3 regions of the Mesorhizobium sp. M1329 genome follow, and region 2 is predicted to be linked to each of the others. Evidence: predicted binding sites of a transcription regulator. Region 2 holds the regulator's gene; each other region holds the start of a gene.
The links. Region 2 encodes PhoB, which activates phosphate uptake and scavenging genes when phosphate is short. Its sites were predicted from a motif close to TGTCATNNANCTGTCAT; they were not measured.
Positions count from the first base shown of each region.

Region 1: NKH21_RS26260 (PhoX family protein) is a predicted target of PhoB. The motif match lies at 3,150-3,166, and genes of this name have one in related genera.
Region 3: olsB (l-ornithine N(alpha)-acyltransferase) is a predicted target of PhoB. The motif match lies at 5,115-5,131, and genes of this name have one in related genera.

Region 1 is NZ_JAMYLN010000032.1:48,486-58,528, forward strand. Features, by position in the region: gene NKH21_RS26240 (helix-turn-helix domain-containing protein) at 1-610, opposite strand, end outside; gene NKH21_RS26245 (SMP-30/gluconolactonase/LRE family protein) at 726-1,586, shown strand; gene NKH21_RS26250 (phosphatase PAP2 family protein) at 1,977-2,678, opposite strand; gene NKH21_RS26255 (hypothetical protein) at 2,693-3,031, opposite strand; gene NKH21_RS26260 (PhoX family protein) at 3,234-5,240, shown strand; gene NKH21_RS26265 (GNAT family N-acetyltransferase) at 5,342-6,022, opposite strand; gene NKH21_RS26270 (MarR family winged helix-turn-helix transcriptional regulator) at 6,019-6,510, opposite strand; gene NKH21_RS26275 (ABC transporter permease) at 6,679-7,440, opposite strand; gene NKH21_RS26280 (ABC transporter ATP-binding protein) at 7,455-8,381, opposite strand; gene NKH21_RS26285 (cytochrome ubiquinol oxidase subunit I) at 8,644-10,017, shown strand; gene NKH21_RS26290 (cytochrome d ubiquinol oxidase subunit II) at 10,014-10,043, shown strand, end outside.
Region 2 is NZ_JAMYLN010000020.1:46,578-56,620, forward strand. Features, by position in the region: gene tolA (cell envelope integrity protein TolA) at 1-168, shown strand, start outside; gene NKH21_RS20170 (hypothetical protein) at 300-515, opposite strand; gene NKH21_RS20175 (DUF2865 domain-containing protein) at 851-1,822, shown strand; gene NKH21_RS20180 (hypothetical protein) at 1,910-2,257, opposite strand; gene pstS (phosphate ABC transporter substrate-binding protein PstS) at 2,912-3,973, shown strand; gene pstC (phosphate ABC transporter permease subunit PstC) at 4,033-5,022, shown strand; gene pstA (phosphate ABC transporter permease PstA) at 5,026-5,877, shown strand; gene pstB (phosphate ABC transporter ATP-binding protein PstB) at 5,874-6,677, shown strand; gene phoU (phosphate signaling complex protein PhoU) at 6,710-7,417, shown strand; gene phoB (phosphate regulon transcriptional regulator PhoB) at 7,434-8,123, shown strand; gene NKH21_RS20215 (ROK family protein) at 8,133-9,377, opposite strand; gene xylF (D-xylose ABC transporter substrate-binding protein) at 9,664-10,043, shown strand, end outside.
Region 3 is NZ_JAMYLN010000006.1:24,292-34,334, forward strand. Features, by position in the region: gene NKH21_RS07765 (RsmD family RNA methyltransferase) at 1-259, shown strand, start outside; gene NKH21_RS07770 (TrmH family RNA methyltransferase) at 260-1,123, shown strand; gene lspA (signal peptidase II) at 1,150-1,626, shown strand; gene acuI (acrylyl-CoA reductase (NADPH)) at 1,678-2,667, shown strand; gene NKH21_RS07785 (response regulator) at 2,757-5,045, shown strand; gene olsB (l-ornithine N(alpha)-acyltransferase) at 5,195-6,070, shown strand; gene grpE (nucleotide exchange factor GrpE) at 6,182-6,817, opposite strand; gene NKH21_RS07800 (hypothetical protein) at 7,056-7,259, shown strand; gene NKH21_RS07805 (fatty acid desaturase) at 7,386-8,408, shown strand; gene NKH21_RS07810 (DJ-1/PfpI family protein) at 8,452-9,072, opposite strand; gene NKH21_RS07815 (DUF934 domain-containing protein) at 9,209-9,745, opposite strand; gene NKH21_RS07820 (phosphoadenylyl-sulfate reductase) at 9,805-10,043, opposite strand, start outside.

The sequences.
Region 1 (10,043 bases), on a different contig from region 2:
GCTCCGCCAATTCCTCAGCCTCGCGCCTGACCATTTCCGCCGTTTCCGGCCGCATCCGCCTGGAGAAGCTGACGAACGTCGACTCGCGCTCAAGATGGGTGATGGCCCAGCCGATAAAATTCTTGTTGGTCATCTCGAACAGCAGCCGCAATGGCCCGTCGAAATTCCACTGGATCGGCGCCTCGACCAGCAGCCTTGCCGACAGGCCGCGACCGAGCGCGACCAGGCCGAGTTCCTCGAGGTCGCGCAGATAGAGGAACATCGAAGCCTCGCTCAGCCCTTGTGAGCGCATGATACCTTCGGGCGTGAATTTCTCGGAAAGCATGACGAAGACGAACAGCAGTGCCGGCCGCCCTGCGAGCTTGCGCTCGATCTCCGGCGCGATCTGGTTGGCAGGTCCCGGCCCTCTGTTCATAGAGCCGAGCACGTTCTCCAACTCCACGCCGGCGGCAGTGCAGATCTCCATCAGCCGGTCGAGCTTGCAGTTGCGCTCGTGGAAGATGCGCTTCACTGTCGGCTCGGAAACGCCCATCCGCTCGGCAAGGACGCGGTAGGTCACGCCCTTGGCCTTAAGCGTCCGCTTCAGCGCCTCGAAGATCACGCCGTTCATGGGATGCACCTCTTTTGCGCGATTTGGTATCAGCCTTCGGTACTAGTCCTGATACATCTTCCCGAAAAGTATCGAAAGGCCTAGCTCTCCGCCAGTCCATTACAGGAGACTAGCCATGAAGAGCCTCTTCACACCGATACTTCTCACTCTGGTCGGCATCGCGGCCGCGCCGGCAGTTCAGGCCGCTGAACTCTGGCGCGCCGGCGGCCTCGAGCAGCCGGAATCGGCGCTGTTCGATGCCGCCGGCAAACGCATCATCATCTCCAATATCGTTGGCAATCCCGGCGACGCCGACGGCAATGGATATCTGTCGGTCCTGTCGATGGACGGCAAGATGGTTACGCAACATTGGACCGACGGCATGGACGCGCCCAAGGGCATGGCGATTGCCGATGGCAAACTCTACGTCGCCGATATCACCCATGTGCGCGTCGTCGATCTCGCAAGCGGCAAGCTAGCATCGACGATCGACGTGCCGAACGCCGTCTTCCTCAACGACATGACCGCCGATGCATCCGGCAAGGTCTACGTCACCGATATGCTGGCCGACACGATCTATCGTATCGACGGCGACCGGCCCGAACTGTTCGTCAGGGATGCGGCGCTTGCTTCGCCGAATGGCATCTTCGCAGATGGCGGCCGGCTGATCGTCGCTTCGTGGGGCAAGGGCATCAAATCAGATTTCAGCACCGCGGAGCCGGGCGGCCTGCTCTCGGTCGATCTCGCTACCAAGGCAATTGCGTCACTGCCCGGCGCGGAAAAATTCGCCAACCTCGATGGCGTCGTTGTCATCGGCGGCAGCGTCTACGCCACCGCGTATATGACGGGCACGCTCTACCGCTACAAAGCCGGCGGCACGCCGCAAGTGGCTGCAACGCTCAAGCCGGGCAGCGCCGACATCGGCACCGACGGTAGGTCTACCATCTTCGTGCCGCTGATGAACGACGGCGAGATCGCGGCACTAGGCCTCGACTAAGCCAGCCATCGGCTCAGGCGGCGGGCGCGGCTTTCTTCAACTGCGCCCGCGCATCCGTGATCGAGGCGGCATAAGTCACCAGCGGCCGCTTGACGCCGTGGTTGATCAGCATGCGGCGTGTCTACGGTGAAGCGCCTGAATATTATGATGGTTCAAGAATCATCTTGCATACCTGACATGCAGCACTCTTTGCCAGCCGATGCGCTATGATGCTACAAACCTCGGCATCGTTTGGCGGGATATCCACTGCGATCCCGATTTCATAGGCGCGACTTCAAAAGGATGAGCGGGTGAAGATATTCAAAGCGTTGGCGACCTCGACAGCCTTGCTGTCGATGGTTTTCCTGCTGGCAGGCTGCGGCCCTGGCCTGATCAACAGGCTGATTTGAGTCAGGTGCCGTCGGCCCGCCCAAGCCATCGCTGCAGGAACCGTGCCGCAAGCCAGCACAGCATCGCCCAGGCAAAGCCGGCGCACCAGCCGGCCAATACGTCGGACGGCCAGTGGACGCCGAGATAGATGCGGCTGATGCCGACCACCACCGTCGTCAGCACCGCCAGCCCGAGCACATAGATCTTCGTTGTCCGCCCGGGCAAAAACCGCGCCGCCATGCTGCCCAGCGTCAAATATGTCACCGCCGACAGCATGGCGTGGCCGCTCGGAAACGAAAGCGATGCCACGTCGGCGAGATGCGAGACCAGATCGGGGCGCGGCCGGTCGATATCGAATTTCAGCACGCTCGACAGGAGCTGGCCGCCCGCTACCGCGACGAACATGAGAAGCGCCGCGCCTGGCCTGCGGATAAGGAGTAGATAGACGATCATTGCTGCCGTGATCAGCACCAGCACGCTGGCGCTGCCGAGACTGGTGATGTCGCGCATCGCTCCTTCCAGCCACGCCGGTCCGATCGGATTGTCGGGCTGGCCGGCCTTGCGGAAGGCAAGCAGGATTTCGGTATCGAAGGCATGCGGCGTGGTGGCCCGCGCCATCTCCATCAGCTCCTCGAACCCCCACAGCCCGCCGGCAATGACCAGCCCGGCCAGCAGAACCGGGAACTCCAGCCAGTTGCGCAGTCTGCTTGCAACCTTCTTCATCGGCCCGATCGCAGTTACAGCCTCTGCAGATAGGGCCCGAGCGTGATCAGCGCCACCGCTGCGATGGCAAGCACGATGCCGGTTGCCTGTAAGGCATTGACGCGCTCGCCGAAGAAGACCAGCGCCACCACATTCACCGACACCAGCTGGATCACCGCCGACAGGCTGAACGACACCGACATGCCGAATTCACGGATCAGCCTCAGCATGATCAGATTGCCGAGCGAATAGAGCGCCAACGTCAGCACGATCTTGCCGAGGCTCGGCGCCAGCCCCCACTGTTTTGCAGCCATCGCCGCCAGCAGGAAGATCACCGTCGAAACGCAGAGCTGCCCAAGTCCCCAGAAACTCACTTTTTGTTCCTCCCGATGTGTCCCTACGCGCCTGCCGCAGCTCTTGTTTCCGAAGCGCCGGTCGCGGTCAAGCGGGCCCGATGTTGGATAGGAAATCGCAGGTGGCAATTAGCCGGCATGTCATCAAACTGTGACCTGCCGGCGATACCGGACTGGCCAGGCAACACGCTCCAGCAATCCATCCAGCCAGAGGCAGGCCCCCATGACTGAACAGCGCTCGACCGAACATCGCATCCCTGACGCTCATTTCCGCACCAGCCTGCTCGAGGAAAACGATGGGCCGGGAGCCAATCCCACCGACAACCGCACCATGGGTGAGATCATCGCCGCGCGGTTCTCGCGCCGCGGCTTCCTCAAGGGCTCGCTTGCCGTCTCGGCCATAGCCGCTACCGTCAGCCCGCTGGCGCTGATCACCGCCGACAGCGCCCGCGCCGCCGAAGGCTCCGCCTTCACTTTCGACGAGCTCGAGGCCGGCATCGACGACAAGCATCACGTCGCACCCGGCTATGACGCCGACGTGCTGCTGCGCTGGGGCGACCCGCTGTTCGCCGATTCGCCGGAATTCGATCCGACAAAACAGTCGGCGGAAGCCCAGGCCAGACAATTCGGCTACAACAACGACTATGCCGGTTATATCCCGATCGACGGCTCGGCCGAGCATGGCCTGCTGGTCGTCAACCACGAATACACCAATCCGCATCTGATGTTCCCGGGCCTCGTCACCATCGTCGATGGCAAAGCCAAGCAGGCACCTCTCAGCAAGGAACAAGTCGACGTCGAGATGACCGCGCATGGCGGCACCATCGTCGAGATCCGCAAGCTATCAGGCAAATGGCAGGTCGTTCGCAACGGCAAGCTCAACCGCCGCGTCACCTCCAATACCGAGATTGCGCTCTCCGGCCCCGTCGCCGGCCACGACCGCGTCAAGACCAGCGCCGATCCGACCGGCACGAAGGTCATCGGCACCGTCAACAATTGTGCCGGCGGCGTCACGCCATGGGGCACCTATGTCATGGCCGAGGAGAACATCCACGGCTATTTCTCGGGCGAGCTGCCGCAGGGCCATAAGGAAGCCGCCAATTACAAGCGCCTCGGCATTCCCGAAGGTGCCTATGAATGGGCAGCGCATTACGACCGTTTCGACATCGGCAAGGAGCCGAACGAGCCGAACCGCTTCGGCTGGATCGTCGAGGTCGACGTCCAGGATCCGACTTCGGTGCCGAGGAAGCGCACCGCGATGGGCCGCTTCAAGCATGAGGGCGCCGAATCGATCGTCGCCAAGGACGGCCGTGTCGTCTTCTATCTCGGCGATGACGAGCGCTTCGACTATGTCTATAAGTTCGTTACCACAGGCAAGTTCAACCCGGACGATCGCGCCGCCAACATGGATTTGCTCGACGACGGCACCTTGCATGTCGCCAAGTTTGCCGACGACGGTTCGGTCGAATGGCTGCCGATCGTCTTCGGCCAGGGGCCGCTGACGGCCGAGAACGGCTTTGCCAGCCAGGCCGACGTGCTGATCGAAACGCGCCGCGCCGCCGACCTGCTCGGCGCCACCAAGATGGACCGCCCGGAAGACATCCAGCCCAATGCCGCCAACGGCAAGGTCTATGTCATGCTGACCAACAATTCGAAGCGCAAGGCCGATCAGGTCGACGCCGCCAACCCGCGTGCCGAAAATGCCTTTGGCCACATCATCGAGATCGTCGAGGACGGCGGTGATTTCACCGCGACAAAGGGCAGGTGGGAAATCCTGCTGAAATGCGGTGATCCCTCGGTTGCCGCTGTCGGCGCCACCTTCTCGACCGCAACCACCGCCAATGGCTGGTTCGGCATGCCGGACAATTGCGCGGTCGATTCGGCCGGCCGCCTCTGGGTCGCTACCGACGGCCAAGGCCCGAAAGCCACCGGCCGCACCGATGGTCTGTGGGCTGTCGATACGGAAGGGCCGGCGCGGGCGACATCAAAGCTGTTCTTCCGCGTGCCGATCGGCGCCGAAATGTGCGGTCCCTTGTTTGCGCCGGACGACCAGACCGCCTTCGTTGCCGTCCAGCATCCGGGCGACGGCGGCGAGGACTGGGAGGCTTTCGGCCGTCCGTCCTACTATGAGGATTTGTCGACCCGCTGGCCCGACTTCAAGCCGGACATGCCGGTGCGCCCGTCGGTCGTTGCCATTACCAGGCAAGGCGGCGGCAAGATCGCGGTCTGACACGCAGCAAGGTCTTGCAGTCTCAAGGAAGGATTTCGGCCATACGAAATCCTTCCTTTCCGATACGGGATGCATCCATGCTGCGCATCATGCGCCGACACTCATCCGGTGCGCTGAACCACAGCCACATTCATTGTGCTTCGCAACCTGAAGCCAATGGACTCGTATAATCTAATGGCCGTGGCGTTGCTGGCGTAGGCGTGGAGATAGGGAACTTCGCCGCGCGCCACTATCCGGTTTGCCACGAACAGGGACAGCAGCTTGCCCAGGCCACCGCCGCGAAATTCCGGATGTGAGCACACGCCGCTGAGTTCGGTATAGCCAGGCTGCTTCATGCGCTCGCCGGCCATCGCCGCAAGCCTGCCCTCGATTTTCACACCCCAGAAATCGCCCAGGCTCAAGGCTTCGAGCGTGAATGGGCCAGGCTTGGTGAGCAATGCCAGGGCGAGCATCTCAGCGGCATCGTCTCGGGTCAGACGTTGCACGCGTTTGTCAGACACGGTTTGCAATGGCTGCTCGGCAATCATCTGAACCCCGGCTGCGGCCGAAGTCGCGGAAAGCCCCGTGGGCAGAGCAATCACGTCCGCTTGAAGCAGGATCACACTCTCGCCCGGGGAGACAAGCCTTTCGAGCGCCCGCAGGCTATCCGGGGCGTCCGCGCCAGTGGCGGCGAAAGGAACAATCGACGGCCGATATCGCTTGGCGAGGTCATTACCTTGCGCGAACGCCGAATGTCGCGTCTGAAGCGCGCTCCAGACGGGGCGGTCAAGCAGATGTCTCATTGCGCGGCACCCTCAGGCTTTTTTACACGATGGTCGAGAGAGGCCGCGGCGAGGCCGTCCTCGATGGCAGCCAGCTGCTCAAGAAGCGGCCCCGAAAGATCCGCGCACAAATCCGCGACGGCGTTCTCGATGGAAGGCCAGACGTCGCGCTTTGCGACGTCGACCAGCCGCCGGCCGTCCCAAGTAAGCGAGACAATCCTGCGCCGCTGGTCATCGGTCGACGGACTGACCTCGAGCAGTCCCAATTCGGACAGAAGCGAGACGCTTCGCGTTACCCCCGGCTGCGCGACGCCAAGGCATTGCGCCAGTTCCCCGACAGACAACGGACCCAGCCTGTCGAGCGCGGCCAGCAGGGGGTATTGGCTCGCCTGAACCGGAACATCCAGCCGGTCGAGCAGGCGCTGCGCCTCCGCTTGCAGTTGCTCGCCTATACGCTTCAGCCTGCTTCCCAGGCATAGGAAGCCAAGCGATCGTATGACGTCTTCCATAGGTCACTTCACCTCAAAATCTATAACATGATATATAACAATGCATAAAAAGCAAGATCGAGCATTCAAGCGCCGGCTCCGGGGCGCGGGCGCGGGCGCGGGCTTATATCGCCTTCGGAAAGGAAACGTCGACCGATAAGGCTGCTTCGCCTGGACAAGGCCAGTCGATCAGTTGCGCAGCCGGTAGCCGGTCCTGAAGATCCAGGCGACGATCGCTATGCAGATGAGCAGGAAAACCACCGTCATGCCGAGGCTGACGCCGACCGAAACGTCGGACTTGCCGTAGAAGCTCCAGCGGAAGCCGCTGACCAGGTAGACCACCGGGTTGAACAGCGTCACCGTGCGCCAGATGCCGGGCAGCATGTTGATCGAATAGAAGCTGCCACCGAGGAAGGTCAGCGGCGTGATGATCAGCAGCGGTACCAGCTGCAGTTGCTCGAAGCTCTTCGCCCAGATCCCGATGATAAAGCCGAACAGGCTGAAGGTCACCGCCGTCAGCACCAGGAAGGCAAGCATCCAGAACGGATGCTCGATCGTCAGCGGTACGAACAGCGAGGCCGTCGCCAGGATGATCAGGCCAAGCACGATCGACTTTGTCGCCGCGCCCCCAACATAGGCGATGACGATCTCCAGATAGGACACCGGCGCCGACAGCAATTCGTAGATCGAGCCGACGAATTTCGGAAAATAGATGGCGAAAGAGGCGTTGGAGATCGACTGCGTCAGCAGCGACAGCATGATCAGCCCCGGCACGATGAAGGCACCGTAGCTGATGCCGTCGATCTCGGTGATGCGCGAGCCGATGGCCGAGCCGAAGACGACGAAATAGAGTGACGTCGAAATGACCGGTGAAACGATGCTTTGCAGCACCGTGCGAAGCGCGCGCGCCATCTCCACCCGATAGATCGCCCATACCGCATGAAGATTCATGGCCGCGCGCGGATTCATGCCGGTTTCCTCACCAGATTGACGAAGATCTCCTCGAGCGAGCTGTTTTCCGTATCGATGTCGCGGAACTGGATGCCGGCCGCTTCGAGCTCGCGGATCAGCGAGGCGACGCCCGGCCGTTCGCTCTGGTTGTCATAAGTATAGGTCAGCTGTCCGCCATCCGGCGAAAGCTCCAGCGCATAGCTCGAAAAAGCGTCGGGAACAGTGGCCAGGGGACTGCGCAGTTCCAGTACAAGCCGTTTGCGGCCAAGCTTGCGCATCAGCTCGGCCTTGTCCTCCACCAGCACGATCTCGCCGCGGTTGATGACGCCGACGCGATCGGCCATCGCCTCGGCTTCTTCGATGTAATGCGTGGTCAGGATGATGGTGACGCCGTCCTCGCGCAGCCGGCGCACCATCGCCCACATGTCCTGGCGCAGCTCGACATCGACGCCTGCCGTCGGTTCGTCGAGGAACAGGATGCGCGGCTCGTGCGACAGCGCCTTGGCGATCATCAGCCGGCGCTTCATGCCGCCGGACAGCGTGATCGCCTTGGCGTCCTTCTTGTCCCAGAGCGACAGATCGCGCAGCACCTTTTCGACGAACGCCTTGTCCGCCGGCCTGCCGAACAGCCCGCGGCTGTAATTGACCGTCGCCCATACGCTCTCGAAGGCGTCGATGGTCAGTTCCTGCGGCACCAGCCCGATCAGGCTGCGCGCGGCGCGGTAGTCGCGGTTGATGTCATGGCCGTCGACGGTGACGCTGCCCGACGAGCGGTTGACGATGCCGCAGACGATCGAGATCAGCGTCGTCTTGCCGGCGCCATTCGGCCCGAGCAGCGCAAATATCTCGCCGCGCACGATGTCGAGATTGATCTCCTTCAGCGCCTTGAGGCCGGTGGCGTAGGTCTTGGTGACCCCGGAAATCGAGATGATCGGCTGCATGGCTGAAAACGGCTGCTTGAAACAGAGTGTTGATTTAATCCGCTGAATGTCGGTCCGCAAATCCGGATGTCAATGGCGCTCCTGACAGTTCTCGACATCGAGCTTCGCCGGAATAGGCAACACCTGCCCGCTCGTCCAGCCAAATTCCACGCAAAAGCAGATTAACCGGCACTGCGGCGTTCCGCCTCGCGGCGGGACGCCGCTTTGACCGTCCGGTGCATCAAGCCTATCCTTCAACAAACAAGCAGCAGCCGGAGCCGCCATGGACCCGCTCATTCTGTCGCGCATACAGTTCGGCGCGAACATCTCGTTCCACATCCTGTTCCCGGCGATTACCATCGCGCTCGGCTGGGTGCTGCTGTTCTTCAAGCTCCGCTACAACGCGACAAACGATTCAGCCTGGATGCGCGCTTATTTCACCTGGGTTAAGGTATTCGCGCTGTCCTTCGCCATGGGCGTGGTTTCCGGCGTCACCATGAGTTTTCAGTTCGGCACCAACTGGCCGGGCTATATGGAGACGGTCGGCAACATTGCCGGCCCGCTGCTGGCCTACGAGATTTTGACCGCCTTTTTCCTCGAGGCAGCGTTCCTCGGCATCATGCTGTTCGGCTTCCGTCGCGTCTCGAACCGCGTCCATACACTGGCGACGGTGCTGGTGGCCGGCGGCACCACCTTGTCCGCCTTCTGGATCATCGCACTCAATTCGTGGATGCAGACGCCGGCCGGTTTCGAAATGCGCGATGGTGTGGCGCACGCCACCGACTGGTGGGCCGTTGTCTTCAATCCATCCATGCCCTACCGGCTCGTCCATATGCTGCTTGCTTCGGGGCTGACCGTCTCGTTCCTGGTCGCCGGCCTGTCGGCGCTGCGCTATCTCTACGGCGATCGCTCGGAATCGATGTGGAAGGCCTTGCGCACCGGCGTCTTCACCGCCCCGATCCTGATCCCGATCCAGATCTTTGCCGGCGACCAGCACGGCCTCAACACGCTGGAACACCAGCCGCAAAAGATCGCCGCCATGGAAGCCAACTGGAACACCGGTCCCAACGTGCCGCTGGTGCTGTTTGCGCTTCCTGATGAAGCGGCCAGGGAGAACAGGTTCGAGCTCACCATTCCCGATGGCGCCAGCCTTATCCTCAGGCACAGCGCCGGCGGCGTCGTACCGGGGCTGAACGATTATGCCGGCAACCATCCCCCGGTATTTCCGGTGTTCTGGGGCTTTCGCATCATGGTCGGCACCGGGCTCCTGATGCTCGCTGTCTCCTGGTCGGCAGCCTTCTTCCTCAAGCGCCGCCACAGCCTGCCTAAGCCGCTGGCGCTGGTGATGGTGCCGATGGCGCTGTCCGGCTGGCTGGCGACGCTGGCCGGCTGGTACACCACCGAGATCGGCCGCCAGCCCTGGCTGGTCACCGGCGTACTGCGTACCGCCGATGCTGTCGGCCCGGTCGCCGGCAGCCATGTCGCGCTGTCGCTCGCGGTCTATCTCATCCTCTATGTGCTGCTCTTGATCGCATATCTCGGCGTGCTGGTGCATCTGGCATTGAAGGCGGCGAAGGATGGTGACACCTCGCCGCTGCCGGGCGTCATGAACAGGCCGCTGTCGCAGCCGGTTGCGCAACCGGGAGAAACATCATGAGCTTCGACTGGCCGACCCTGCTGCCT
Region 2 (10,043 bases):
AAGGCGCGGCAAGCTTTTGTCGATGCGGCGATTGCGGCCGTGGACCACTGCCTGCCGTTGAGCCTTTCACCGGCGCTGGCTGAAGGCATCCCGGGCAAGGTGTTCACTCTGCAATTCAACTCGCCTAAACAAAAACAGCCTGCAACGCGAGTGCAGGCTTCGCCTTGATCTTTTCCGACATCCGGATTCCACTTTTCCTAATGCATGTCGCGCAAAGTGTGCAGCGGTTTTGCGACAACGACATGCATTAGACAAGAACCTAAGCGCGTCACATGAGGCCCGGTCGACCGCGATGCGCTTTAGTGGCGGCTTCGTCTCGCCTCGACATGTCGCGCCAGTTCCGGCATTTCGAAGACATAGTCGCTCCAGGCCGATTCCGGTATCTGGCCGGCGAGATAGCACTCCAGCAACAGCCTCTGCTCGTGGTCAAGTGGCCTCGGTGCGCGTTCATGGTCCAACCCAAGTGAATGGAACAGATTCCTGGTCAGGTCCGCGACAGTGAAGTGGATCGACATTTGCGGTCTCCTCCTTGGCCGCTCAACGCCGAACCCAGGGCTAAGGTTTCAGCAACGGCCGGCCGGTAACGCCGGATTGATCGCGATGCGGAACCCGCCGCGCGCATCAAACGTCGCCGTGGCGGGCGTCCGCCGGCGTTGCTGCCGGTTCGTCTCAATCTTGAAATAAAAATGTAATATTGAATTTACACGAGTTGATCTAATACACTAGAGCTAAAGTCTCTGTCGGCAGTTCGATCTACTTCAATTAGGTGAAACTGATTTAGCCAGTACTTATCCATAGTCGACAAAGAAGAAATCCTGTTCTCGGCGCAACAAGGATAATGGTCGTTCCAATGACACGCTTCTGGCCCTTCACGATTCTGATGCTAGTGTCGGCAATAGCCGTTGCGCTCGGCACATCCTTCTCCTACGCGGATAGCTGCGGTGCTATCAGGAGCCAATTGGTTTCGGCGGGGCGCGGCGGCGGGACCAGCCCCGAGCTTGCCCAACTGCACCGGCAACTCGCCGCGCTTCAAAAGCTGGAGAGACAACGCCGATGCACGGTGAAAACGGCCGGCTTCTTCTTCAATCCCTGCGCAGACCTGGTCAGTAGCAAGGCGGAGGTGCAACGGCAAATCGCGAGACTGGCGAATTCGGGCAGGGACACGTCCGGATTGAAGGCCAGGTTTGTCGCGCTGGGCTGCGCCGCCCCGGCTGCCAAGAAACAGCAGGCGCAGCAACGCACAGCACCCAAAGCCCAGTCCGCAGGCACAACAATTGGCGGCAATCGGATGCTGTTTTGCGTTCGCTTGTCGGACGGATACTTCTTCCCCGCGCCAAAATCGCAGTTCGCCAAGAGCGACGATCTGAAGGAAACGGTCGATCAGTGCCGCTACATCTGCGACGATGCCGGCGTCGACCTCTATACGCTGAGCGACGCCACCCGCGAGACCGAAGAGATGGTCGCACTCGAGTCGGGAAAACCCTATGTGGAGCTACCTGCCGCGTTCCGGTACCGCGACGACGCGAATTTCAAGGCCTGCGACGTCAAGCGCTACTACCGGCGCGTCGCCGAACTCAGGGCACGAACCGTGACACCGGCCAACATGACCAACGCCATCATTCCGTTGCCGACGGCAAAGCCGGATTTTGGCATCGTCGCGGAAATTCCTGAATCCGGGATCGAAACCGCCGGTGCCGCTCCCGCAGAGGCAAAAACGCAGGCTACCGAGGTGCAAGGGGCTGCCCAGCATCAGTCGATCGAAAAAGCGGTCGGAGCGCGGCCGGTGAGAGTGGTCGGGCCGGCCTTTTTCCCGGCGGACTGACCAAGGCAGGCGGCGGTCCGAGACGGCGAACGGCTGGCCAGATAGCCTCTTCAAGGCCTGGAGGCGCGCGTCGACCGACGTCGCTGGTTATTCGCAGACCATGCGGGCCCGTTTGCCGGGCTCGCTGACGTTCCTGCAAGTTAGCGGCTTCGTCGGCTCCGGCGACGGCGGGTTGACGGCAACCCTCCTCCGTGGCGCTGCAACCGAAGCTGCGCTCCTGCGCACCGCCAGCCTTTTCGGCGTTTGCGGCGCCACTGGAAAGACGTCGGTCTCCAGTTGCGACTGTTCGGCTTGCGCCTGCGGCGAAGGCCGGTCCCAGAACCGGCGAACATCGAGCGGCTTGGGAATGATGACGGTGCCGTCATAGCTGCGCGCGCAGCCGCTTCCCAGAGGCAGCGCCAGGCACAGGAAGACAGGCAGAATCCGTCGAAACATCAGCAACACCCCTGCAAGCTTATAACGCTGCTTCGGCCTGACCGACAACCGGCGGAATAGGGCGGAGGGAGTAGATACGGTGAAGTAGAAGTCTTCGCACTTCCAGTCGAAGGCCTTGCTCGAAGATCGAGCGCCGGGTCGGGCGCGGATGGAGGTCCAGCGCGAGTTAGAAACGTGCGATTCGTCAACGCTTCCAGCGTAAGGCCATGGTGCGATCGCACCATACCAAAGCCGCGCTCAATCGCGACAATGGGATTCGAAGTTCCGCTCCTCCAGTTACGGGCGGGAGCAGCGACCGCCGGCAAGAAACAGGGTCAGATTTACCCCAACGGACCTGTTTAGGCGATGGCGCGGCCATGACACGCTCTGGCTGCATGCAACGCGCTCCCGTCCGGCTTTTTTCTTTTCAAGGCCGGTGGCTGCGATCGCCGAGCAGACGATGCCGGGCCGGAATTCACGCAAGCTGCTGATTCCAACGGCAAAGCGCGGCCCACTCCGACAAAGGCCGCAGCCGCTCCTTCTTAACCCCGGCTGGACGACGTTACCGGAGCGACATGAAACTGTCATGCGACTGTAATAATCGGGGGCTATTGGCCTCAGCGGGCGCCGGAGGTATGGCGCCGAGAGACCATATTCCGACAAGGAGCAGGCCACATGAGACATTTCATCCGCTCGGCGGCCGTTGCGATTGCAATGGCTGCGGCGACGACCACCCTCACCCTGTCCGCCGCGCTCGCCGCGGACATCTCCGGCGCCGGCGCCACCTTCCCCTACCCGATCTATGCGAAGTGGGCCGACACCTACAAGAAAGACACCGGCGTTGGCCTTAACTACCAGTCGATCGGTTCCGGCGGCGGCATCAAGCAGATCAAGGCCAAGACCGTTACCTTCGGCGCTTCGGATGCGCCGCTGAAAGGCGAAGAGCTTGAAGCGTCCGGACTGGCTCAGTTCCCGATGGTGATGGGTGGCATCGTTCCCGTCGTCAATCTCGAAGGCATCAAGCCTGGCGAGTTGGTTCTCGACGGCCCGACGCTGGCCGACATCTTCCTCGGCAAGATCACGAGCTGGGATGACGCAGCGATCAAGAAGCTCAATCCAGACGTCAAGCTGCCTTCGCAGGCGATCGCGGTCGTTCACCGTTCCGATGGTTCGGGCACGACGTTCAACTTCACCTATTACCTCGGCGACGTCAGCGCGGACTGGAAAGAAAAGGTCGGCGTCGACAAGGCCGTGGAATGGCCCGTTGGCATCGGCGCCAAGGGCAATGAGGGCGTTGCCAACAACGTCTCCCAGACTGGCGGCGCGATCGGCTATGTCGAATACGCCTATGCCAAGCAGAACAAGCTCACCCACACCGACATGATCAACAAGGACGGCAAGAAGGTCGAGCCTGCCGCGGCGGCGTTTTCGGCGGCAGCGGCCAATGCCGACTGGAGCTCGCAGCCGGGCTATGGGGTGATCCTCGCCAACGAGCCGGGCGCCGAGTCCTGGCCGATGACGGCGGCGACGTGGATCCTCCTGTACAAGAAGCCGGACGACGCCGCGACCACCGGCGAGGCGCTCAAATTCTTCGCCTGGGCGTATGACAAGGGCGACGAGATGGCGGGCGAGCTGGACTACGTTCCGATGCCCGACAAGGTGGTCGAGAGCGTCAAGGCGATGTGGGCCAAGGAAGTCGTCGGCAGCGACGGCAAGCCGCTCTACTCGGCTATGTAATCTCCTCCAGGGAGGGCGTCGACGGCGCCCTCCCTGTTGCCTTTAATCGCGAGGACCCAATGACCATCGCTTCCGATGCCATGCCATCATCCGCAGCAGCCCGGGCCAGGGAAGCTACGGTGCGGCGCTTCGCGCTCACAGATGCCATATTCCGCGGTCTCACCCGCGCTTCCGCAATTCTTGTGCTGGTCATCCTCGGCGGTGTCGCGATCTCGCTGTTTGCCGGCTCATGGCAGGCGCTGTCCTCCTTCGGTTTTTCTTTCCTGACGACTGAGAGCTGGAATCCGGTCACGGAAAAATTTGGCGCACTGGCGCCGATCTACGGCACCCTGGTAACGGCGGCCATCGCCATCCTGATCGCGGTCCCGATCGGCATCGGCATTGCAATCTTTCTCACCGAGCTCTGCCCGCGCCCGCTCAGGCGCCCGATCGGCATAGCGGTCGAGCTATTGGCCGGCATTCCCTCGATCATCTACGGCATCTGGGGCCTGTTCGTGTTCGCGCCGTTCCTGCAGACGACGATACAGCCCTTCATAATCAACATCTTCCACGGCGTGCCGGGACTATCCAGCCTTTTCGCCGGCCCTCCTTACGGCATCGGCCTTCTGACCTCGGCGCTGATCCTCGCCATCATGGTGCTGCCCTTCATCACCTCGATCACCAAGGACGTCTTCGATACGGTGCCGGCGGTGCTGAAGGAATCGGCCTACGGCATCGGCTGCACGACATGGGAAGTGACCCGGCGCGTGGTCATTCCCTATACCCGCATCGGCATCATGGGCGGCGTCATGCTTGGCCTCGGCCGGGCGCTCGGCGAGACCATGGCGGTGACCTTCGTCATCGGCAACGCCCACCGCATCAGCGCCTCTCTGTTCGCGCCGGGCACGACCATCTCGGCCACCATCGCCAATGAATTCACCGAAGCCGACGGCGATCTCTACACCTCCTCGCTGGTTTCGCTCGGCCTGATCCTGTTCGTCATCACCTTCCTGATCCTTGCCGCCGCCCGCTATATGCTGATGCGGATCGACGCCCGTACGGGAGCCTGACCGATGTCGACATCCTCATCGCTCCACAGCCGCCGCAAAGCCAGGAATTCGGTGATGATGGCGCTTTGCGTCGTCGCCGCCGGCATCGGGCTTGCCTGGCTGGCGCTCATCCTCGGCGCGCTGGTCTATAAGGGCACGGCCGGGCTTTCGCTTGCGGTCTTCACCGAGATGACGCCACCACCGGGCGAGGCCGGCGGCCTGCTCAATGCCATTGCGGGAAGCCTGCTGATGACGATCATCGCTGTTGTCGTCGGCACGCCGATCGGCGTGCTGGCGGGAACCTACATGGCCGAATATGGACGTTTCTCGCGCATCACCACCGTCGTCCGCTTCATCAACGACATCCTGTTGTCGGCGCCGTCGATCATCATCGGCTTGTTCGTCTATGAGTTGATGGTGCGGCCAATGGGGCATTTCTCGGCCATTGCCGGCGCCGTTGCGCTTGCCATCCTGGTCATTCCGGTGGTCGTGCGCACCACCGAAGACATGCTCAACCTGGTGCCGAACGCATTACGTGAAGCCGGTGCCGCGATCGGCGCGCCGCGCTGGGTGGTGATCCGTTCGGTCGCCTACCGCGCCGCATTATCCGGCATCGTCACCGGCATATTGCTGGCGATAGCGCGCATTTCCGGCGAGACGGCGCCGCTGCTCTTCACCGCGCTCAACAACCAGTTCTGGAGCAGCAATATCAACGCGCCGATGGCCAGCCTGCCGGTGACCATCTTCCAGTTCGCTCTCAGCCCTTACGAGGAATGGCAGCAACTGGCGTGGACCGGCGCACTCATAATCACCCTGACGGTTCTGGGCTTGAGCATCCTCGCCCGCAGCCTTACCGGACGCAGAGAGGACAGATGACACAGATGTTGTCCCCGGACATGACGATGACCGAAACGGTCGCCGAGAAGACGAAGATCGAGGTCAAGAACCTCAACTTCTACTACGGCCAGAGCAAGGCGCTAAAGGACATCAGCCTGTCGCTGCCCGAGCGCAGCGTCACGGCCTTCATTGGGCCTTCGGGCTGCGGGAAATCGACGCTGCTGCGTGTGTTCAACCGCATCTATGAGCTCTACCCGAAACAGACAGCCGAGGGCCAGGTGCTGCTCGACGGCAAAAACATTCTCGACCGGTCGCAGGATCTCAACCTCCTCAGGACCAAGATCGGCATGGTGTTCCAGAAGCCGACGCCGTTCCCGATGTCGATCTACGAGAACATCGCCTTCGGCGTCAGGCTCTACGAAAACCTCGGCAAGTCCGAGATGGACGGCCGCGTCGAACAGGCGTTGAAGCGCGCCGCGCTGTGGAGCGAGGTCAAGGACAAACTCAACGCCAGCGGCTTGAGCCTGTCCGGCGGCCAGCAGCAGCGGCTCTGTATCGCCCGCACCGTGGCCGTGAAGCCGGAAGTCATTCTGCTCGACGAACCGGCGTCCGCACTCGACCCATTGTCGACCGCCAAGATCGAGGAACTGATCGACGAATTGCAAGCCGACTACACGATCGTCATCGTCACCCACAACATGCAGCAGGCGGCGCGCGTGTCGCGCCAGACCGCCTTCATGTATCTGGGTGAACTGGTCGAGTTCGACCGGACCGAGAAGATCTTCACGTCGCCCCGCGAGAAGCGCACGCAGGATTATATCACCGGCCGCTTCGGCTGAGCCGTTCCGATCATGCATATGAGGACAGGACCATGGGCGAACACACAGTCGCTTCTTTCGACGAGGATCTCGAGCAGATCAGCAAGCTGATCCGCGACATGGCCGACCTCGCCGGTTCGATGGTCGGCGGGGCGACCAAGGCCCTGTTGAATTCCGACAACGTGTTGGCGCAACGCGTCGTTTCCGACGACGCCATCATGGATGCGCGTCAACGCGAACTGGACGACCGCGCCATCACCCTGATCGCCAAACGCCAGCCGATGGCCCACGATCTTCGCCATGTGGTCGGAGCGATCCGCATGGCCGGCGACCTCGAACGCATCGGCGACCTTGCCAAGAATATCGCCAAGCGTGTGAGTGCGGTCGGCCTCAGCGTCACGCCGCGCGACTTGTCGCATTCCATCGACGCGATGGCGCAGCTGGTGCTCATCCAGGTGCAGGGCGTCATCGAGGAGTATGCTGCAGGCGATGCGGCCGCGTTGGCCAAGCTGCGTGCCGCCGACGAGCGCATTGACGTCAAATACACGTCCGTGTTCCGCGAGCTATTGACCTACATGATGGAAGATCCGCGCAACATCACCGCTTGCACGCACCTGCTGTTCTGCGCCAAGAATCTGGAGCGGATCGGCGACCATGTCACCAACATCGCCGAAAATGCGTATTATGTGCTGACCGGCGAGCAATTGCCGGTCAATCGTCCGAAGCAGGACGAAACGACAATGTCCGCGCCGGTGACATGATGGGGGTGCCCAGCTGATGATCGCACCACGAGTAATGGTGGTGGAGGACGAGGAGCCGTTGGGTGTGCTGCTCCGCTACAATCTCGAATCCGAAGGCTACCAGGTCGAGGTGGTGACACGCGGCGACGAAGCCGAGATCCGTTTGCAGGAGAATGTGCCCGACCTTCTGGTGCTCGACTGGATGATACCAGCGGTTTCCGGCATCGAGCTCTGCCGCCGGTTGCGGGTGCGCCCCGAAACCGAGCGGCTGCCGATCATCATGCTGACCGCGCGCGGCGAGGAGAGCGACCGGGTGCGCGGTCTTTCGACCGGCGCCGACGACTATCTGGTCAAACCGTTTTCTACACCGGAATTCATGGCCAGGGTCAAGGCGCTGCTGCGCCGCGCCAAGCCGGAAGTGCTGTCCAGCGTGCTGAAGGTCGGCGACATCGTGCTCGATCGCGAATCGCACAGGGTCTATCGCAAGAAGAGCGAGATCAGGCTCGGACCGACCGAATTCCGGCTGCTGGAGTTTATGATGCGGCATCCGGGCCGCGTCTTCTCGCGCAGCCAGTTGCTCGATAATGTCTGGGGCGAGACGATCTACATCGACGAACGCACAGTGGACGTCCATGTCGGCCGGCTGCGCAAAGCCGTCAATAACGGCCGCATGCCGGATGTCATCCGCACCATCCGCGGTGCCGGTTATGCGATCAGGGAAGATTGATCCGCCTGGTCAGGCGACGTTCTTTCGGACGCCGGGCCTCATTTGCGCGCCCGGCGCGAAAATCTCCTGGTCGACGAAGCTTAACGCCCGCATCGCGCAGCCTTCGCGGATCAGCGGCAATTCGTTCGGCTCAGTGTCGAAAGAGATCGAGCCGGAATGCTGGCCGCCGGCGGTCTGTGCGATTGCCTTGCGCAAGGCCGGCTCGATCAGATCGAAGGCGGCGGCACTGGCGCCGACCATCGCGACCGGTGCCGGATCGATCAGCGCGAACAGCGAGCCGAGACCGAAACCCAGCGCTTCGCCGGCCTTGCAGTAGGCCTCGCGTTCCGGCCCATCTTTCTCGCGCGCCCGGGCCGCCAGGGCGCGCATGTCGGCGTCGCTGACGTCGGCGACCGGTTCGCTGTCTTCGCTCATCTGCCTGGCGTTGCGCCAGATGGCGTAGTTGCCGGCATAGGCCTCGATGCAGCCGCGTCGTCCGCAACGGCAGAGCGCGCCGCCTGGACGATGGATCATGTGGCCAAACTCGCCGCCCGAGGAATGCGTGCCGGTGAACAGCTCGCCCTTCAACACTAGCCCCATGCCGATGCCATGCGAAAGCAGGATGGCGATGAAGTCGTCGCGATAGCGGTCCGGCTTGCGCCAGCGCAGAGCCACCGCCATCATATTGCAGTCGTTCTCCACCGTTGCCGGGATGCCGAATTCGTCCTCCAGCATGTCGGCAAAGGCAATGTCGGTCTGCGGCGTGATCGGCGACCACAGCATGGCGCGTGCAGGGGAGTCGGTAATGCCCTGGATAGCTAGGGCGATGCGGGCGACACTGCGGACGTCAAGGTCTGGATCCTCAAGTCGGCGCCGGACGATGGCCATGCATTCGCGGATCAGTTCGTCGCGCGGCATGGTCAGCGTGTCCAGCCGGCGCTGTTCCTCGGCGACCACCTGTCCCGCATAGTCGATAATGGCGGCCGACAGGAAATTCAGCGACAACACCACGGTCAACACCGCCGCAGCTTCCGGGTTGAGGGCGAGGCCGACCTGCGGACGACCGCGTTTCAACGAAACGGGCTCGCTTGCCTTGCTCTCGGCGAGGATGCCTTCCCGTATCAGGTCGGAGGAGATCGCCGATATGGTCGAATGGCTGAGGCCGGTGGTTGCTGCGATCTCAGTACGCGATGGCTGGCCGGCCCGGCGCACCGCCGAGATCACCATCGCCCGGTTGCGCCGGCGCAAATCGTCATGGCGGATTCCGACCGACATCGTTTTGCTTTCCTCCCGGTTGCCGCGGCCGCTCATGAACCGGAAGCCGTCGGTAATGTCCGACAAACAGTGTCGGATGCAGGCAAATAGTGTCAGATGCGGGTGGCGCTGTCATCGTTTATTCCGACGCTCGAAAAAACTCGCAAAGTCATCAAAATCCATCAGAATCGATGTTGACAGCAGCCGGAGATCGGGCCAGTATTTTTTCGAGGCTCGAAAAAATTAGAGCTTCTAAGCTGGTCTTTGAGCCAATTGGTCACGCCGTACGCGGCGCAGGGAGGATATGATGAAGAAATTCACGACCGCCATTCTGGCGGGTGTCGCCATGACGCTGGCGCTGGCGTCGGTGGCGCAGGCTAAAGACAAGGTCATCGGCGTTTCCTGGTCGAACTTCCAGGAAGAGCGCTGGAAGACCGACGAGGCCGCAATGAAGGCGGCCATCGAGGCCGCCGGCGACAAGTATATTTCCGCCGACGCGCAGTCCAACCCCGGCAAGCAGCTCACCGACGTCGAGAGCCTGATCTCGCAGGGCGCCAACGCACTGATCATCCTTGCGCAGGACGCCTCGGCCATCGGGCCGGCCGTGCAGAAGGCGCTGGACGAAGGTATTCCGGTTGTCGGCTACGACCGGCTGATCGAGAACAAGGACGTCTTTTACCTGACCTT
Region 3 (10,043 bases), on a different contig from region 2:
ACCGAAGGGCGAGGTCTGGCAGCTGTTCGAGGACCTGCCGGCGCTGACCGATATCTGCCGCGCGATCCTGACGCCGAAGCCGCTCGCCGTGGTACTGACCGCCTATTCGATCCGCGCCTCTTTTTTCGCCATCCATGCCCTGATGCGCGACACCTTCGCCGGCATGGGCGGCACGGTCGAATCGGGCGAATTGATCATCCGCGAGAAATCCGCAGGCCGGGCGCTGTCGACCTCGCTTTTCTCACGCTGGGTGGCTTGAATGAGTGCGTACGAACGGCACGCGGGCGCGCCAGGGCAGGTGAAGGAAGTCACCAGCCTCGCCAACCCGCTGGTCAAGGACATCAAGGCGCTCGCGCTGAAGAAATTCCGCGACCAGCAGAATGCGTTCATGGCCGAAGGCCTGAAGCTGGTCATCGACGCGCTCGATCTCGGCTGGTCGATCAGGACATTGGTCTTCGCCAAGGCCGGACGTGGCAATGCGGCAGTCGAAAAGGTCGCGGCGCGCACGGTCGCCGCCGGCGGCACCGTACTTGAAGTTTCAGAAAAAGTGCTGATCGCCATCACCCGCCGTGACAATCCGCAAATGGTCGTCGGCGTGTTCTCGCAGAAATTGCTGCCGCTGAAAGATATCGGCGCCCGTGACGGCGACGTCTGGGTGGCGCTCGACCGCGTGCGCGACCCCGGCAATCTCGGCACCGTCATCCGCACGGTCGACGCTGTCGGCGCCAGAGGCGTCATTCTGGTCGGCGAGACCACCGATCCCTTTTCAGTCGAGACGGTGCGCGCCACCATGGGCTCGATCTTCGCCGTGCCGGTCGCCAAGGCGACGCCCGAGGCTTTTCTCACCTGGCGAAAGAGCTTCCCCGGCCTTGTCGCCGGCACCCATCTGAAGGGTGCGGTCGACTACCGCTCGGTCGATTTTTCAAAAGGCCCGGTGCTTTTGATGATGGGCAACGAGCAGCAAGGCCTGCCTGACGAGCTTGCCGCAAGCTGCGACAAGCTGCTGCGGATACCGCAGGCCGGCCGCGCCGATTCGCTTAACCTTGCGGTGGCCACCGGCGTCATGCTGTTCGAGATCCGGCGCGGCGCGCTGAAACTCGGCCCGGAGGACGCCGGATCGTGACATCTCAAACTGTGAAACTGCAAACTATGAAGTCCTGGAGGCCGTATGCTCTTCTGGTCATCGCCGCGATAGCGCTCGACCAGTGGCTGAAATACCTAGTCGAAACCGGCCTTGCCTTTCAGGAACGGCTCGACCTGCTGCCGTTCCTGGCGCTGTACCGCACCTATAACACCGGCATCGCGTTCTCGCTGTTTTCGTCCTTCGGCGACACCGGCCTGGTGGTTGTCGCGGTTCTGGTGGTCGCCTTCGTGCTCTATCTTGCGGCCCGCACGCCGCCCGGCCACCTGCTTGCCCGCATCGGCTTCGCACTGATCGTCGGCGGCGCACTCGGCAACCTGATCGACCGCGCTGCTTATGGCCATGTCATCGACTATGTCCTGTTCCATACGCCGGTCTGGTCCTTCGCCGTCTTCAACCTCGCCGACGCCTTCATTTCGGTTGGTGCCGTGCTGGTCGTCTTCGACGAACTCATTGGCTGGCGGCGCGGAACGTCGAGCGATTGACCTCATTCGCCTGGCGCCGCACATTCCGATCTGCAAGCCTGAGGAGAACAAATGCCCGAAACCTTCAAAGCCATCCTCGTTTCGCGTGACGCCGAGAAAAACCAGTCAGTCGCGGTGACCGAGCTTACCGAGGCAGACCTGATGGAGGGCGACGTCACCGTCGCGGTCGAGGCGACGACGGTGAACTACAAGGACGGCCTTGCGATTACCGGCAAGGCGCCGGTAATCCGCCGCTGGCCGCTGGTGCCGGGCATCGATTTCGCCGGCACTGTCATCTCGTCTTCCAGTCCCGACTGGCGCAAGGGTGACAAGGTCATATTGAACGGCTGGGGCGTCGGCGAGACGCATTTCGGCGCCTTTGCCGGACGCGCCCGCGTCAAGGGCGACTGGCTGGTGCCTCTGCCGGACGGCATGAGCCCGCATGATGCGATGGCGGTCGGCACCGCCGGCTACACCGCCATGCTTTGCGTCATCGCGCTGGAGCGCCACGGCATCGTGCCCGATCGCGGCCCTGTGGTGGTGACGGGTGCTGCCGGCGGCGTCGGCTCGGTCGCGGTCTCGATCCTGTCCAGCCTCGGCTATCACGTCATCGCCTCGACCGGCCGCGCTGCCGAAAGCCCCTATCTGATCGACCTCGGCGCCGCGGAAGTGATTTCACGCGACGAGCTTGCGCAGCCTGCAAAAGCGCTCGCCAAGGAACGCTGGGCTGGCGGCGTCGATGCGGTCGGCAGCCACACGCTGGCCAACGTTCTGTCGATGACCTCCTATGGCGGCGCCGTCGCCGCTTGCGGCCTCGCCGGCGGCATGGACCTGCCGGCAAGCGTCGCCCCCTTCATCCTGCGCGGCGTCTCGCTGCTCGGCATCGATTCGGTGATGGCGCCCAAGGCGGTCCGCCTCGAGGCCTGGCGCCGCATCGGCGCCGATCTCGATCACGCAAAGCTTGCCAGCCTGTCGACGAGCATCGGCTTCGACGGCATCATCGGCGCCGCGCATGACATCGTCGAGGGTAAGATCCGCGGCCGCGTGGTGGTGGACATATGAGCCTCCAAAGGGACAAAAAAGAGCGCGACCGCTAAAATTCGAACGATCAACCACAACCTTCGATAAGCTCTGTCTGGCAGGAGTTCCGTATGATTGCGGAACCCGGCATCAGAGATGCGGAACCAGCCGAACGGGCCGACGGGACGGCCCCCGAGGCACCAGGACGGCAACTTGTCGCCGCGCCACCGCTGGCGCCGGAACTACCGGCCGCCAACCGCGAAGGCCTGCCCTTCCTGACGCTCGTCGCCATCGTCGTGCTGGCAGGCCTGTCGCATCTGACCGGGGCGCCGATCTTCATCACCATCGGCCTTTTGGCGACAGCCATCGCCGGGCTCGCCATGCATCTGCGCAACAGGCGCACCGAGCGCCGCGCGGTGGCCCTGCTCGATGCCACGACCGCCCGCAGCCGCGCCGAAATCGAGACACTGGCCGACCGCATGTGGGAGATGCAGGAGAGCGAGGAGCGCTTTCGCGGGCTGATCGATGCACTCGGCGATCTCGTCGTCCACCGCGACCGCGACGGCCATATCGTCTACGCCAACAAGGTTTTCGCCGACGTTGTCGAAACCGACCAGCGCGACCTCGCCGGCAAGACCCTGGCCGAACTGGGCATCGATGTCGGCATCGTTCCCGACGCCGCCTTTTCCGACCATGAATGCCTGAGTTCCACCGATGTCGCCATTCGCACGCCGGACGGCCCACGCTGGTTCTCTTGGATCGAGCTGTCGGTGCGCGACAAGGACAGCGGCGCCGTCTCGCATCGCGCCATCGCCCGCGACATCACCGCCCGCAAGCGCGCCGAATCCTCGCTGATCACCGCCCGCGAGCGGGCCGAATATGCGAGCCAGGCCAAATCGCGCTTCCTCGCCACCGTCAGCCACGAGATCCGCACGCCGATGAACGGCATCATGGGCATGGCCCGGCTCCTCGCCGACACCAGCCTTTCGCCCGAGCAGCGGACCTATGTCGGCGCCATCTCGACCTCGGCCAGCGCGCTGCTGGCGCTGATCGAGGACCTGCTCGACTACTCCAAGATCGAGGCCGGCCGCTTCGATCCCGAACCGCAGCCGATGTCGGTGCGCGAGATCGCCGACAATGTCGTCGAGCTTTTGGCGGCGCGGGTTTTTGCCAAGGATATCGGCCTCGGTTGTCATGTCGAACCCGACGTGCCGCAGCTGATCACCGCCGACCCCGGCAGGGTCAGGCAGGTGCTGCTCAACCTCATCGGCAACGCCGTCAAGTTCACCGACAGCGGCGGCGTCCTGGCGAGCATCGGCCGCGTCCGCACCGAATCCACCGACCGCATCCGCTTCACCATCACCGACACCGGCCCCGGTCTGCGCGAAGAGGACATGGAGCGCATATTCGAGGACTTCGAACAGGCTGACGGCACCTCGACCCGTGCGCATGGCGGTGCCGGCCTCGGTCTTGCCATTTCCAAGCGCCTGGTGACCGCCATGGGCGGCACCATCTCTGTGTCTAGCCGGCTTGGCCAGGGGTCCGAATTCGTCTTCGAGATTCCCGCTATTTCCGCCGTCGAGGCGTCGCAGATCCGCCAGGACGCCCTTTCGGGCCGGCATGCGGTGATCGTGTCGAAGAACCTGGTCGAGGCCGAAGCCCTCGCCCGGACCATTCGCGCCAATGGCGGCTCGGTCGATCTGGCCGCCGCCGCCGCCCAGGCCACCCCTTTCGCCGAGAGCTGCGACGTGCTTCTGATCGATGCTGCCATGGAGCAAAGCGACGGCAGGCTGCTCAGGCGCCTGCGCCAGAGCGGATTTGCCGATTGCGAGGCAGTGACGCTGATCGCACCGACCGACCGCGGCATGCTTGGCGAGTTCCGTGCCAACGGTTATGCCACCTTCCTGGCGAGGCCGGTGCGCGGCGAGACACTGCTGCGCGTGCTTTTGACCAGCCATGCGCCGGTCATCGCCGAGCCGCAATTGCAAAAGCGCGGCGCGCAGGCTGGGCACGCCATTGGCGGCCGCCAGCAGGGCCTGTCGGTGCTGATCGCCGAGGACAACGACATCAACGCCATGCTGGCCCGCGCCACGCTGCTGAAGGCCGGGCATCGCGTGAAAGTGGTCGGCAACGGCAAGGCCGCCGTCGAGGCGGTCATCAGCACCGGCCACAAGCACCGCTACGACGTGGTGCTGATGGACTTGCATATGCCTGTCATGGACGGCCTGGACGCCATCGCCGCCATCCGCCGCCATGAGGAGGAGACCGCGGTGCCGCCGGTGCCGATCATGGTGCTGTCGGCCGACAGCCAGGAAAAGACCCGCCACGCCGTGCTCGCTCACGGTGCCAGCGGCTTCGTCACCAAGCCGCTTGACCCCGATGCCCTGGTTCATGCGGTCGAAGGGCAAGCGGCCGCCTGAGGCACAACCTAGACGGTCGATAGATTACCCAGCCGACGAAGTATTGCCCGCAGAGCCGTATCACGGTACTGTCACAATCCTGTTGCACCTACACCGTATCCCCGTGCCAAGAGGGATGGCTCGAAGGAGAATCACTCGTGCATACAGTCATGCCGGAATGTGATGCTCGGCCGAACGCCAGCGGGCCTTTGCTCGTCGGCCGGAACGCCGATGCCGTCATAAAAGGCGCATCGCTCGGCCGCATCGGCAATCTCGAAGTGCGGCTCGCCCGCAACGAGGCCGAGATCGCTGCCGCGCAGGAAGTGCGCTACCGGGTGTTCTACGACGAGCTTGGTGCCAGGAAGGACCTGTTCCAGATGCAGGACCGCCGCGATGCCGATCGCTTCGATCCCCTCTGCGACCATCTGCTGGTCTTCGATACTTCGCTTTCCGGCCCCGAACATCGCCGCATCGTCGGCACCTACCGCCTGCTGCGGCAGGAGATTGCCGCGGCGGCCGGCGGCTTCTATTCCGAAGGCGAATTCGAGCTGACCAAGCTGATCGCGCGGCATCCCGGCCAGCGCTTCCTCGAGCTCGGCCGCTCCTGCGTTCTGCCGGAATACCGCTCGAAGCGCACCATCGAGGCGCTGTGGCAAGGCATCTGGGCCTATATCAACCATTACGGCATCGGCGTGATGACCGGCTGCGCGTCGTTCCACGGCACCGTGCCGGCCGCACATGCCGAGGCGCTGACCTATCTAGCCCACCACTGCCGGACGAATTCATCGTGGGACGTACGTGCCGTCGCCGGGCGCTATTGTTCCATGGACCTGATGCCGATCGAGGCCGTCAATGCCAAGGCGGCGATCGCCGCGATGCCGCCGCTGGTCAAGGGCTATCTGCGCGTCGGCGCGCGCATCGGCGACGGCTGCGTCATCGACCGTGAATTCTCGACGGTCGACGTGTTCGTGGTGATGCCGGTCAAGGAGATCGGCGCCCGCTATGTCAATTATTATGGCGGGGAAGCGCAGCGATTTGCGGCCTGAGTAGGGCAGTAGGCGGAGAGAAGGCAACGGCCGGAGTAGGCAATTGCTCTACCTTACCCGACGTAGCGTTATTCCCTACTCCCGTACTGCCCTATTCCCCTACCCCCTAACTTACGCATCCTTCTCGGCCTGCTCGTTGACCGGCCCCGGCTCCACTGGCGCTTCGCTTGCCACATGCTTGGGGCCGCCCTTGGCCACGCCGACCATGGCCGGCCGCAGCACACGCTCGCCGATCGAATAGCCGGGCTGCACGACCTGCACGACCGTGTTGGCCGGCACGTCGGGATTGGGCACCTCGAACATCGCCTGGTGGAAATTCGGATCGAATTTCTCGCCCTCGGGTTCGAGCTTCTTCACGCCGTGGCGTTCCAGCGCCGACAGCATGGCGCGCTCGGTGATCTCGACGCCGTCGATCAGCGCTTTGAACCCGGCATCGCCGGACGCCTTGGCCTCCTCCGGGATGGCATCCAGAGCACGGCGCAGATTGTCTGAAACCGAAAGCATGTCGCGGGCAAAGTTGGCGACCGCATAGGCGCGCGCATCGTGGACGTCGCGGGCGGTACGGCGGCGCAAATTCTCCATGTCGGCCGCGACGCGCAGTGCGCGATCCTTCAGCTCTTCGTTTTCCTTCAGAAGCCGCACAAGCGCTTCATAGTCGCCGTCGACGCCGCCTTCCCTTGGCTCCGCGGCAGTCTCGGTCTTCTCGGCTTCATCGGGCGCGCGTTCGTCTTTTGCCTGGTCGCTCATCGCCGTTTCCCGTCATTTTTCGAATGGTGTGGATTTGCGCCCGATATCGAGGTTTAGCGGCCAAAAATCAAGGGGCAAGCGCTACTGCAGCCGCTGCCGCGGCCTGATGGCGGGCCGCGCAAACCTTTCGATTTTAATTCAAACTTTACCGTACCCGACGGCCTTGCTTGCCGAGACACTACAATGCGGGAACCATTCCTCCCTTGGAAGAGTTTCGAAGCCGACACAGGATTTTGAGATGATGCCCCGCAGGAATGGCGAAAAACGCGACGGGCTCGCTGCCGATATCCGGCGCCAGCTCGGCACTGAGGCGACCAAGCGCTTTCTGCGCACCTTGCCGGCCTTCCGCACGGAGTCCGATATTCCCGACCGTCTGAAGGAACTGCTCGACCGCCTGGACGGCGTGGAAGCCAAGGTGGTCGCAGGCGGGCGCCGGGGGTAGGCGCCGTTGCCGGCGTCGCGCCCGGCGATTGTGGCCGGCATTCCTTGCCATCGCGCGACATTTACGCGCAGTAACTTTGCGTGATCTCCGCCTTGCGGCAGCGCGCCGCTCCGCCTATGTTTCATGATGAACATGATTTCCCCCGAAGCTGTGGCAAACAGCAAGCGCGCCTGGTTGAAAATCCTGTCGCGCTATAAAAAGCCCGACAGGCGTCGCAGCGCCGTCGAACTCGCCATCACCCTCATCCCCTTCGCCACGCTGTGGGCACTGTCCTCGGCCGCCTATGCTTATGGCCATTGGTGGGGTCTGGTCCTCATCCTTCCGGCAGCCGGCTTTCTGGTGCGGATCTTCATGATCCAGCACGATTGCGGCCACGGTTCCTTCTTTGCCAACCGCTATGCCGACGACTGGATCGGCCGCGTGCTTGGCGTGCTGACGCTGACGCCTTACGATTGCTGGCGCCGCGCCCACGCAACCCATCACGCCAGCGCCGGCAATCTCGACGAGCGCGGCACCGGCGACATCAAGACACTGACCGTCGCCGAATACCGGCAACTGTCGTGGCGGGGCCGGCTCGCCTATCGCCTCTATCGCCATCCGCTGGTGATGTTTGGCCTTGGCCCGATATGGATCTTCATTTTCGAGCAGAGACTGCCCTTGGGCATGATGCGGGGCGGCCTCACCCCCTGGGTGTCGTCGATGTCGACCAATCTCGCCATCGCGGTCATCGCCGCGCTGCTCATCTGGTTCGTTGGCCCTGGCGCGTTCCTGGTCGTGCATTTGCCGATCGTCATCCTCGCCGGATCGGCCGGCATCTGGCTGTTTTATGTCCAGCACCAGTTCGAGGAGACGGAGTGGACAAAGGACTCCGAGTGGGAATTCCAGCACGCTGCCCTGCACGGTTCGTCCTATTACGACCTGCCGCCGGTGCTGAACTGGATCACCGGCAATATCGGCGTCCACCATGTGCACCACCTCTCGGCCAAGGTGCCATGCTATCGGCTTCCGGAAGTGCTGAGGGACTATCCGGAGCTGCGTGAGATCGGCCGCGTCACGCTCCTCGACAGCCTGCGCTGCGTCAAGCTGGCGCTGTGGGACGAGAGCCGCAGCAAACTGGTATCATTCCGCGAAGCGCGGATGGCCGTGTAGACGCACCGCCGCACGAAGAGTGCGGCGGCTCCAAATTCCGAGCTTAAGCCGCCCGGCGTTGGTCGCGCATCAGGATTTCGCCCTGGCGGATCTCGGTGCCCAGCACTTTCAGGCATTCGCGCATGAAGGCGGCAAGGCCCGGCCAGCCCTTGGCCGACACAAGATTGCCGTCGACATGAGCGCCGGTCGGCGCAACATCGATATAGATGCCGCCGGCCAGCGTGACTTCCGGCTCGCAATATTGCAGCGCCGCAACCTCGCGGCCGCGCACCACGCCGTCGACTGCAATCAGGATCTGCACGCCGTGGCAGATGGTGAAGATCGGCTTGCCCGTTTCATGGAAATGCCGCACCAGCGCCTGCACGCGCTTGTCGATGCGGATATATTCCGGCCCGCGCCCGCCCGCCGCATAGACGGCGTCGTATTCGGCCGGGTTGACCTCTGAAAACGTCTTGTTGAGGATGTAGTCGTGGCCGAGCTTTTCCGTATAGGTCTGGTGGCCTTCGAAGTCGTGCAGCGAGGTCTTCAAGATATCGCCGGCCTTCTTGTCGGGACAGACGACATGGACGGTGTGGCCCACCGCGTGCATGGCCTGTTCAAAGACGAAAATCTCGTATTCCTCGCTGAACTCGCCAACGAGCATCAATATCTTCTTGCCAGCCATATCCGGTTCCTCCCTTGTGGCCACATTTATTCGGATCGCGAAATAATGGGCCTATCGTAAGGCGGAGAGGCGCAAAATAAAAGGCTGAATCGGGAATGTGGTCCGACCAGATAGGGCTTCTGACACCTGGAGCGGATCAGCCGGCGCGCACCCGCCGCCAGGAATATTTCGGGCCTTTGGCCTCCGGCTTCACCGAGGGTTGGTAGGACAGCGGCAGTCCGCCGGTGCGGCCTTGCTCGAGCCGCTTCAGCAGCACCGGGTGCGAGATCTCGAATTCGTCGAAGCCGAGGCGCAGCATGTGCGGCAGCTGGTCGACCAGCACCTGCCCGGTGGCGCGCATGGCGCCGGCGAAGTGGTAACGGCTGCGCAGCAATTCGCCCTTGGAGAACGAGCGGCCGTCATTGAACGCCGGGAAGGCCAGCGCCACCAGCGACAGCTGATCGAGCAGGCCGGCGATCTTTTCGAGCTGGTCGCCGGGCTGCAGCAGCACGCCGATGCGTTCCTTCGCCGACCGCCGCACCTCCGGATCGAGGCCGAGAAACGCCTGCAACGGCAGGATGACGCGGCCATTGCCGACCAGCGCCTCGGCGCTTTCGGCATGAACCCACTCGTCCTCGCGGAACCCATCCGGTGTCCACAGCCGCGTGGCGTTTTCGGCTATCAAGTCACTCATCAAGAAATTTCCCAAGTCCAAAATCTGGATGCCAAAAATCCTGGATCCCAAAAAAGACCCTAAAGCGAGGCGTCGGTCAGCGACCTTTCCAGCCCCGACAAATGAATGCCGCATTCGGTCTTGGCGTGCCCGGCCCAGCGGCCGCTGCGCGCGTCGTCGCCCGGCTGCACCGGCTGCGTGCATGGGAAGCAGCCGATCGACAGATAGCCATAGGCGACCAGCGGGTTTTCACGCAGCGCATGTGCGCGCATGTAGCCGGCCTGGTCTGATGTCGTCCAGTGCGCCAGCGGATTGATGC